2 regions of the Pueribacillus sp. YX66 genome follow, and region 1 is predicted to be linked to the other one. Evidence: riboswitches for the same ligand, from Rfam matches in the RefSeq annotation. Region 1 holds a riboswitch; the other holds the start of a gene.
What was found. A riboswitch is a leader RNA that binds a small molecule or an ion and turns the genes downstream of it on or off. The one in region 1 is predicted to bind thiamine pyrophosphate.
Positions count from the first base shown of each region.

Region 1 (3,981 bases):
GACGAGATTAGAATGAGAAATGGTGTTGTGTTTTAAATTACGATTTTTTTGGCATGTAGTGATGGTGATGAAGTGAATAAACTGTAAGATAATGAAGTTTTCGAAGAAGACAAACACAGTCACTTAATGTAGATAAAAGATTGCTGAACACCCTTCAGAACGGTTTGAAGACTAAGAATTTGATCAAATTATTGAAATATGCGAAGGCGTAAGTGAAGTGACAATAAATCCGACGGGTTACTTACATCTTCAATTTCCAAGCCAGTCTACAAACGACATGCTCAAAAAGATGCCGTTGTCGAAGCCGTAGAAAAGGCGAATTAAAATGCTCAGTCAATTAAAGAGATTACGTATAACAAAGCTCATTCTTAATTTACGTTTCTCGATGGACAGCAAGTATTTGAAAGTAACTTTGATGAGTTTGTATCGATCGCAATCGGTATTTCATGGATGTCGGTACAAATCGATGATGCCAAAGTAATGATCGATGTTGAAGATGAAGTATCTAGTGAAGTGTTTAACACGCTCGTCTATCCTGAAGTGTTAGAAGAAAATAATGAGTAGGGGATTACGCTGTGAAGTGAAATTTATTTGTCATTATTTTGATTTGCTTTCATCACGTTGTTCGGCTGTCAAGCTGAGCGAGAATCGATGGTTTTACTTGATGAAAAAGTTTTAAAAGTTAATATTTCTAAGTCTAATGATTTTGAATCAATCAAGACGTTTGAAGAAGCAATTAGAACGGTTGTTAAGCAAACGGGAAAAGTGATCCAATCGGAATATGATGTGTTAGTAGAGTATGAGAGTATTGAATTGGGTTGCTTTACATACACATGATCTCCATTTATCGTTATGTAAATGAAAGAGCATGTTCAAGTATGTGAGCGATGTTACGGTGTATGTTGCTCCATTGGAAATGTCAAAAAGTTACGAGTATTGAGCACTATAAAGGGTCAGTAAGAAAAAAGATATGCACAGTAGAAATCGATGAATGTATGAGTAAAATGTTTGTGGCCAAATAAATACCTCTCCGTAAGGAAACGGAGCGTACTCGTTGTTTCTTGTAGCGATATAAGCTATACTAAGTTCTGAATTGATAAACGTATCACAAGGGGAGCCAATGGGCTGAGAGTGAACGACTCCGTTCTGACCCTTTGAACCTGTTAGTTAGTACTAGCGTAGGGATGTGATGTATTGATGAAGAAGCGGTTTGTTTCATTGATCAGTTTCTTTGGTCTCCTATGGGATTCGTTTATTACTAATAACACATAGGGGGCTTTTTTATGCAAAATTATCGATTACAAATATTAATTGAAGCGGCGATGTTCGCTGCTGCGGCAATGATCCTTGATTTTCTTCCATCGATCCAAATCGTAGCAGGGATCTCTGTTTCGTTTGCGATGGTGCCGGTCTTCATCGTTGCGTTACGTTGGGGGTGGAAGGCTGGCTTTTTTTCTGGATTTCTTTGGGGTGTATTGCAAATTGTGACTGGTGATGCTACGGTTTTGTATCCTGTTCAAGTACTTGTGGAGTACTTACTAGCTTTTGCAATGGTAGGCGTTGCTGGATTTTTCGCGTATGTGATTCAAGAGAAAATTAAGCATCATCGTAAAAAAGAAGCATTTTTTACTTTAACGATGGCGATATTTCTCGCTAGTTTTGCACGTTATTTCTGGCATTTTGTTGCAGGCTATTATTTTTGGGGTTCGTATGCACCAGAAGGGATGTCTCCTGTATGGTATTCCTTTATCATCAACGGAACGACAATGATCCTTACGTTTATTTTATGTGCGATCGTTTTACTCGCGCTCGTTTCGGTTTCACCGCGTTTACTTGAAAATAAATCATTATCATAATGGGCATCTCGCTTTGATAAATAAAGATGGAGATTTTTATATCTTTTTGTGAATTACAGCATAAACTGTAGTACAATATTCTGTAAAAGGGGGGAGAAGGTGAAATATGTCAAATAGTGATGAAAGATTATTAGCATGTTTAATTTATGTAACGAGCTTTTTCACAACGATTATTGGTCCGTTGCTAATTTGGATCATTAAAAAGGACGAATCGAGCTTTATTGATTATCACGGTAAGGAATATTTTAATTTTTTCATATCTTATACGATTTATATTATTATTAGTTCGATTCTTATGCTCGTACTTATTGGCTTTGTTTTGGCAGCGATCGTCGGAATTTTGGCATTCGTTTTTACAATTGTAGCAGCCATCAAAGCGTTCAACGGCGACCATTATCGCATTCCGCTTGCGATTCGTTTTTTTAAATAAAAACTAAGTATGACCAGCTCTTGATAGAAGGGTTGGTCTTTTTAAGTGAACTACTTATCACTTGAAATTCTACGGATTTTGAAGTGTGAGATTCTCGGGTCATAGCGTCTTTTACTAGTTGACCAAGTTGACTGAACCAATTCTCCAGTTCCAAAAGTTTTCGCTTCTACGCTAAAGCCTAGATGGGGATTCCTTTATTTTTTTATGTTGATTGCTGAATTATGATCATGCATTCAGATAAGTAAAAAAAGAAAATGGAATAGCAACTAGAACAGTAACCGAATGATTACGAAAAGGTTCAGCCAATCGAAATTTATTAAATTTGAAAAAAAAGTTAAGACCACTTTAAATGTGAAATAATTGTAGTGGCTAAACGGATTTACATATGTGACTCGATAATTAAAATGATGATAAAAAAGGCGGTGAATTGTATGGCAGAAAAAGGATGTATCAAATGCGGAGGAACAAAGACAGGAACAAAAAAAATTGCAACGACAGGTGCAGGTTTGTCGAAGATTTTTGATGTTCAGCATAATAAGTTTCTCGTCGTTTATTGCAAAAATTGTGGTTACTCTGAGCTTTATAATCGTAAATCTTCAATGGCGGCAAACGTGATTGATTTATTTTTTGGTGGATAGTCATTGTTGGAGAATGAGGATAGGAAGAGCATCTATCCTCTTTTGTTATGCAATGTGATTTTTATTAAGGGATTGTGAAAATAGGCGGTGGGATGAATTGATGGAACGAAAGTGTGAAACCTATGATGCCGATGGCGCAACAATTGAATATTCTATTATTGGTGAAGGAGAACCTATCCTTGTCTTTCATGGTGGTCACTCAAATTGCAAAGAGGAATTTGGTTATAAAACTTTAGTCAAAAATGCATTTTCTATTATTACTCCTTCGAGAGCTGGTTATGGAATCACTTCTAAGGAAATTGGCAAAAGCCTTTCAGTTGCTTGCGAATATTACGCGAAGTTATTAACACATTTAAATTTAGAAAAAGTTCATCTGCTTGCGATTTCTGCAGGGGGTCCTAGCGGAATTTATTTTGCTGCTAACTACCCTGAGAAAGTTCGTTCGCTTACTTTGCAATCTGCCGTTACAAAAGGATGGCTTGCTCCGCAAGATAAAGAATATAAAGTTGCAAAACTAGTATTTCATCCCAATACTGAGAAATTGACATGGAGATTCCTTGCTTCTTTTAATCGTGTATTTCCACGGTTTATTTTTAAGCAAATGTTTTCGCAATTTAGTAATTTAACGTATCGTGAAGCAAGGGAAAAAATAAACAAGGAAGATATTGATGAAATTAGAAAAATGAATAACCGCCAACGATCAAAGTATGGATTTTTTATCGATCTTGAACAGATGAATACAATAGTGAGCAAAGATTTGCAAGCTATTACTTGTCCTACTTTGATTATGCACAGTAAGCACGACGGATTGATACCATTGGAACATCCTTATTTCGCTTATGAAAATATATCAAATTCAGAGTTGTGTCTCCTCGACACGTGGGGGCATTTAATCTGGCTCGGTACGTCATCTAATGAAACGGATGATAAATTTATTTCCTTCCTTACATCCCATAGCATTTCTTAAGTTGAAGCGAAAAGGAGTTACCTCGTATAGATGTAGCTCCTTTTGAGCGTAGAGCTAAGGAAGAACATGATGTTTATAGTTGAAACGTCT
Region 1 covers NZ_JBEUEL010000011.1:70,076-74,056, reverse strand. Annotated here, with positions in the region: gene ABU914_RS07120 (hypothetical protein) at 652-837, shown strand; TPP riboswitch at 1,101-1,202, shown strand; gene thiT (energy-coupled thiamine transporter ThiT) at 1,284-1,856, shown strand; gene ABU914_RS07110 (DUF4870 domain-containing protein) at 1,963-2,286, shown strand; gene ABU914_RS07105 (zinc ribbon domain-containing protein) at 2,718-2,924, shown strand; gene ABU914_RS07100 (alpha/beta fold hydrolase) at 3,025-3,891, shown strand; gene ABU914_RS07095 (metallophosphoesterase family protein) at 3,965-3,981, opposite strand, start outside.

Region 2 (3,981 bases), on a different contig from region 1:
CAGCAGACGCACCAACTTCTTCAAGATGCTTACACAAAATCGGATCATCCGAAGTGTACGGCAGAGCAACAAACCCTTCTTTGACTAACTGTTCCGTCGCTTTTAACGTTTCGACTGGATCAGGAAGAAGCGTCTTTTCATTCGCACAAATTTCTACCTTAATCCAATTGCTTAACCCCGATGCCCTCACAAGTCTAGCAATACGTACTGCTTCATCAGCCGTTTTTGCGCCAGATGTGTTTGGTAGGAAGTAGAAATTATCTAAATCCAAATGCTGCAAAATTGCATCTTCACTCGGCTCATTTAAATTTACTCTTCGAATTGCAAACGTTAACACTTCGGTTCCAGAGGCAGCAATCGCATCATTTTGAACATTAGAGTTAGCAAACCGCCCTGTTCCTAAAAATAATCTTGATTGAAGTTCGACTCCGTCAATTTTTAATGGTGTATCCATATTTTTACCCCCCTCCTACGAAATGTACAAGTTCGATTGACATTCCTTCTTGTAACCGGGTATGCTGCCATTCATTTCGATCGATAACCTCTCCATCAATTTCAACGACAACCAACTTATTCTCAAGTTTAAAATGCGACACGAGATCGGTTACGTTTTTTAATTCGGAAAACTGTTGTTCTTCTCCATTTACCTTTAACTTCATCGATTCTCCCTCGCCTTGATTTTTTTAATAAACGCTTCACACGTTTTTTTCACATCTGAACTACCGACAACTTCACTCACAACACAGACATTTCGTCCCCCTGCGTCGAGAACTTCATCTACGTTATGAAGCTTAATTCCTCCAATTGGAACAAAAGGAATGCTAATTTCTTCGACAACTTCGCGTAAGTAAGTGAGTGTAACTGGGTCAACGACATCTTCTTTCGTTTTTGTTGGGAAAATCGGACCGACCCCGATATAATCTGCTCCACCTTTTTCTGCAGAACGGGCTTGATCAATTGAATGGGTAGAAATGCCGATAATTTTATTTCCAATAATTCGGCGAGCTTCTTGTAAAGGCAAATCGTCTTGTCCTAAATGGACTCCATCAGCATCTACGGCGATCGCAATATCAATATGATCATTGACGATAAACGGAACGTTATATTGTTTCGTTAACTCCCGCAACGCTCTTGCCTTTTCTAAAATTTGCCTTTTTGAACTTTTTTTATCGCGTAATTGAATAAAATCAGCCCCACCTTCAAGTGATTCTTTCATAACATCAATCATAGAGCGGTTCGGATGAAATTCTTCACCTGTAATGACATATAGTCGAAAATCTAGCAAATGCTCACCCCTTTCAAGCATTGAACAGTTGTAAAGAAAACTCGCCAAACGGCGAGATTTTTTGCTATGGCAGATAGAATTAAAATATTCATCAATTAAAAAGAACTCTCTTCCCTATAAAAATAAAAAACCATAATCAAACGAGACTAGATTATGGTATCACACATAATCGACTTCCCTCCGCTGGCATAATCCAGATCAGGTAATGAGGGTAAAAGGAAAACACTCCTTTTTCTCAGCTTCACGCACCCCTAGCCTTTCTCTTTATTAAATTTGTAACTGACTTATGTTTATTATTGCAAAAAATGATTTAAAACACAACGTCTACATGTACAAACTAGCTAATAATATGCCTGAATTTTTATTATAAATTTCACCAAATTGTGACATTGGTAAAGGATTCGCCCCTTTACCTACTTCGATCGTAAAACCAGGGCGTCGAAAATCTTGAATAAACCAATCTTTATAGCCTGCGTAGCTATCAACATAACGTATGGGGGCATATCCACTCACTCTCGAGAACTCATTCACGATAACTTCTGATTCTGGCGGCTCCAACCCTTCAAACCCCCAATAAATTTCTTCCCCTTGAGAGTGAAAAGCTAATACACGACTGAAATTCGAATTTCTTGTTAAAGTTGCCATTGCGATTGCTTCCGGCTCAGTTAAAGGATTGTCTCCAGGATAATCACGCGGTGCTGGTTGCCGTGGTTTTCTTTCTTTTTCAATTTCCCATCTTGCCGGAAACTGATTATTTAAATCTACGCCACGTATGTTAGCCTTCCATGTAGAAAAGTTACTGCTTCCCTCATTTAGTTCTAAAACGGTCGAGCGATACGGTTCCTCTTGTGGTGCACCGTTTAAAACGAGATTCACACCATCGGGATTCACCATTGGAACAAGCGACATTTGAGTATTTGTATATAAGGAAAACATATTTATACCGCGAAGATTTGATTGATTTGTAAGCGCAAGTAAATAATCATTAAGAAAAAGCATAATTAAAGGAGTCGTGAGCCATTCATTTGCATGAAAGGATCCATTTACATGAACTTTCTTCATTCCACTTCCTATAATCACTTGGGGAATCGGCTTGTTCATTACAGATTCACCAATTGAATTTCGTTGTAAAAACGGATATACCGTTATTAGTTTTCTAAGATCGCTCATCATCTTCTCGTAATCATATGATTGTAAGTCTAAAACAAGCCTCCACGTTACTCGAATTGGTATTTTGATCGACGTTCCGATTTTTAAATTTGTTGGATGAAATTCACGATTAAGAAAGAGTAGCTGCTGAAGCGAAACATTTCGTTGGTAAGCAATTGATGAAAACGTATCCCCGCTTTGAATCGTATAAGTTTCCTGAATATAACCTGGAATCTTCACTGTACTTCCAATTTGTAGATTCTCCGCGTTTAACTGGCGGTTTGAGTCAATGATTAATACTAATGGAACTTCAAACAATTGACTATAATGCCATAATGTATCACCTTTTTGAACGATAATTTTCAATCGACATCCCCTCACTTTCTTTACTACACTATGATTTTAAAAAATGATATATCACAATGTGTATAGAAGAGGATTTTTAGTAAAAAAAAAGAACCCTATGAAAAGGGTTCACTTATTTTTGACTATTCTTTAAGAGCAATTGCTCTTCTTTATTGAAAAAGCGAAGTAAATCCCCATAAATAATACGATCAGATAAATCTAAGTGGGTTTCTGATTTTTCTTTATAAGGTTCACAATGCTCCATTTCTGTTTCTAAACCAGTCGCTTTATCATAGCAAATATTTTTCGTATATACGTAGTCTTTAGTAATAAAACTACCATCTCGGAAAACAGCAAAATCAGATCGTTCTTCAGAGAATAAGTCATTACCAAAGTAAATTTGATCCCGCGCATCAATACCAAGCAAATTCAAAATCGTTGGTTTCATGTCAATTTGACCGCCCACGGTGTCAATCACTTTACCTTCATGTCCCGGTATATGAATAATAAAAGGTACTTTTTGTAATTGCGCACTTTCAAACGGCGTCACTTCTTTTTCCAAAAATTGACTCATTGCTTTATTATGGTTTTCAGATATTCCATAATGGTCACCGTACAAAATAAAAATCGAATCTTCATACAAACCTTCTTCTTTAATTCGTTCAAAGAAGTTTTTAACCGCTTCATCCATATAGCGAACGGTAGTGAAGTAACGATTTAATGTCCCACTATTTGAATCCCATGGCGGAATCAATTGGTCTTCTTCGTCTAATGTAAACGGAAAATGGTTCGTTAACGTAATATACTTTGTATAAAAAGGTTGCGGTAAATTTTTTACATATTTAATGGATTGCTGGAAAAAATCATCGTCCTTTAATCCCCAACCAATTGAGTTTTCTTCTGTCACATTAAAACTATTAACATCGTAAAAGCGATCATAGCCTAACGTATCATACATTACGTCACGGTTCCAAAAACTTTTATTATTCGCATGGAAAACCGATGTGTAGTATCCTTCTTCTTTAAGCTTTTTCGGCATACCATCATATTCATTTTGCGAATGTGTAAAGAATACGGCACCGCTAGGCAATGGGTACAATGAATTTTCTAATAAAAATTCGGAATCTGATGTTTTCCCTTGACCTGTTTGGTGATAGAAGTTTGGAAAATAATAACTTTCTGTTATGAGTTCATTTAGAAAA
Region 2 covers NZ_JBEUEL010000002.1:186,443-190,423, forward strand. Annotated here, with positions in the region: gene ABU914_RS02010 (thiazole synthase) at 1-454, opposite strand, end outside; gene thiS (sulfur carrier protein ThiS) at 459-659, opposite strand; gene thiE (thiamine phosphate synthase) at 656-1,285, opposite strand; TPP riboswitch at 1,444-1,548, opposite strand; gene ABU914_RS02025 (M14 family metallopeptidase) at 1,610-2,800, opposite strand; gene ABU914_RS02030 (LTA synthase family protein) at 2,913-3,981, opposite strand, start outside.
Region 2: it holds a riboswitch for thiamine pyrophosphate, as region 1 does, so the genes downstream of both, thiE (thiamine phosphate synthase) here and thiT (energy-coupled thiamine transporter ThiT) in region 1, are expected to answer to the same signal.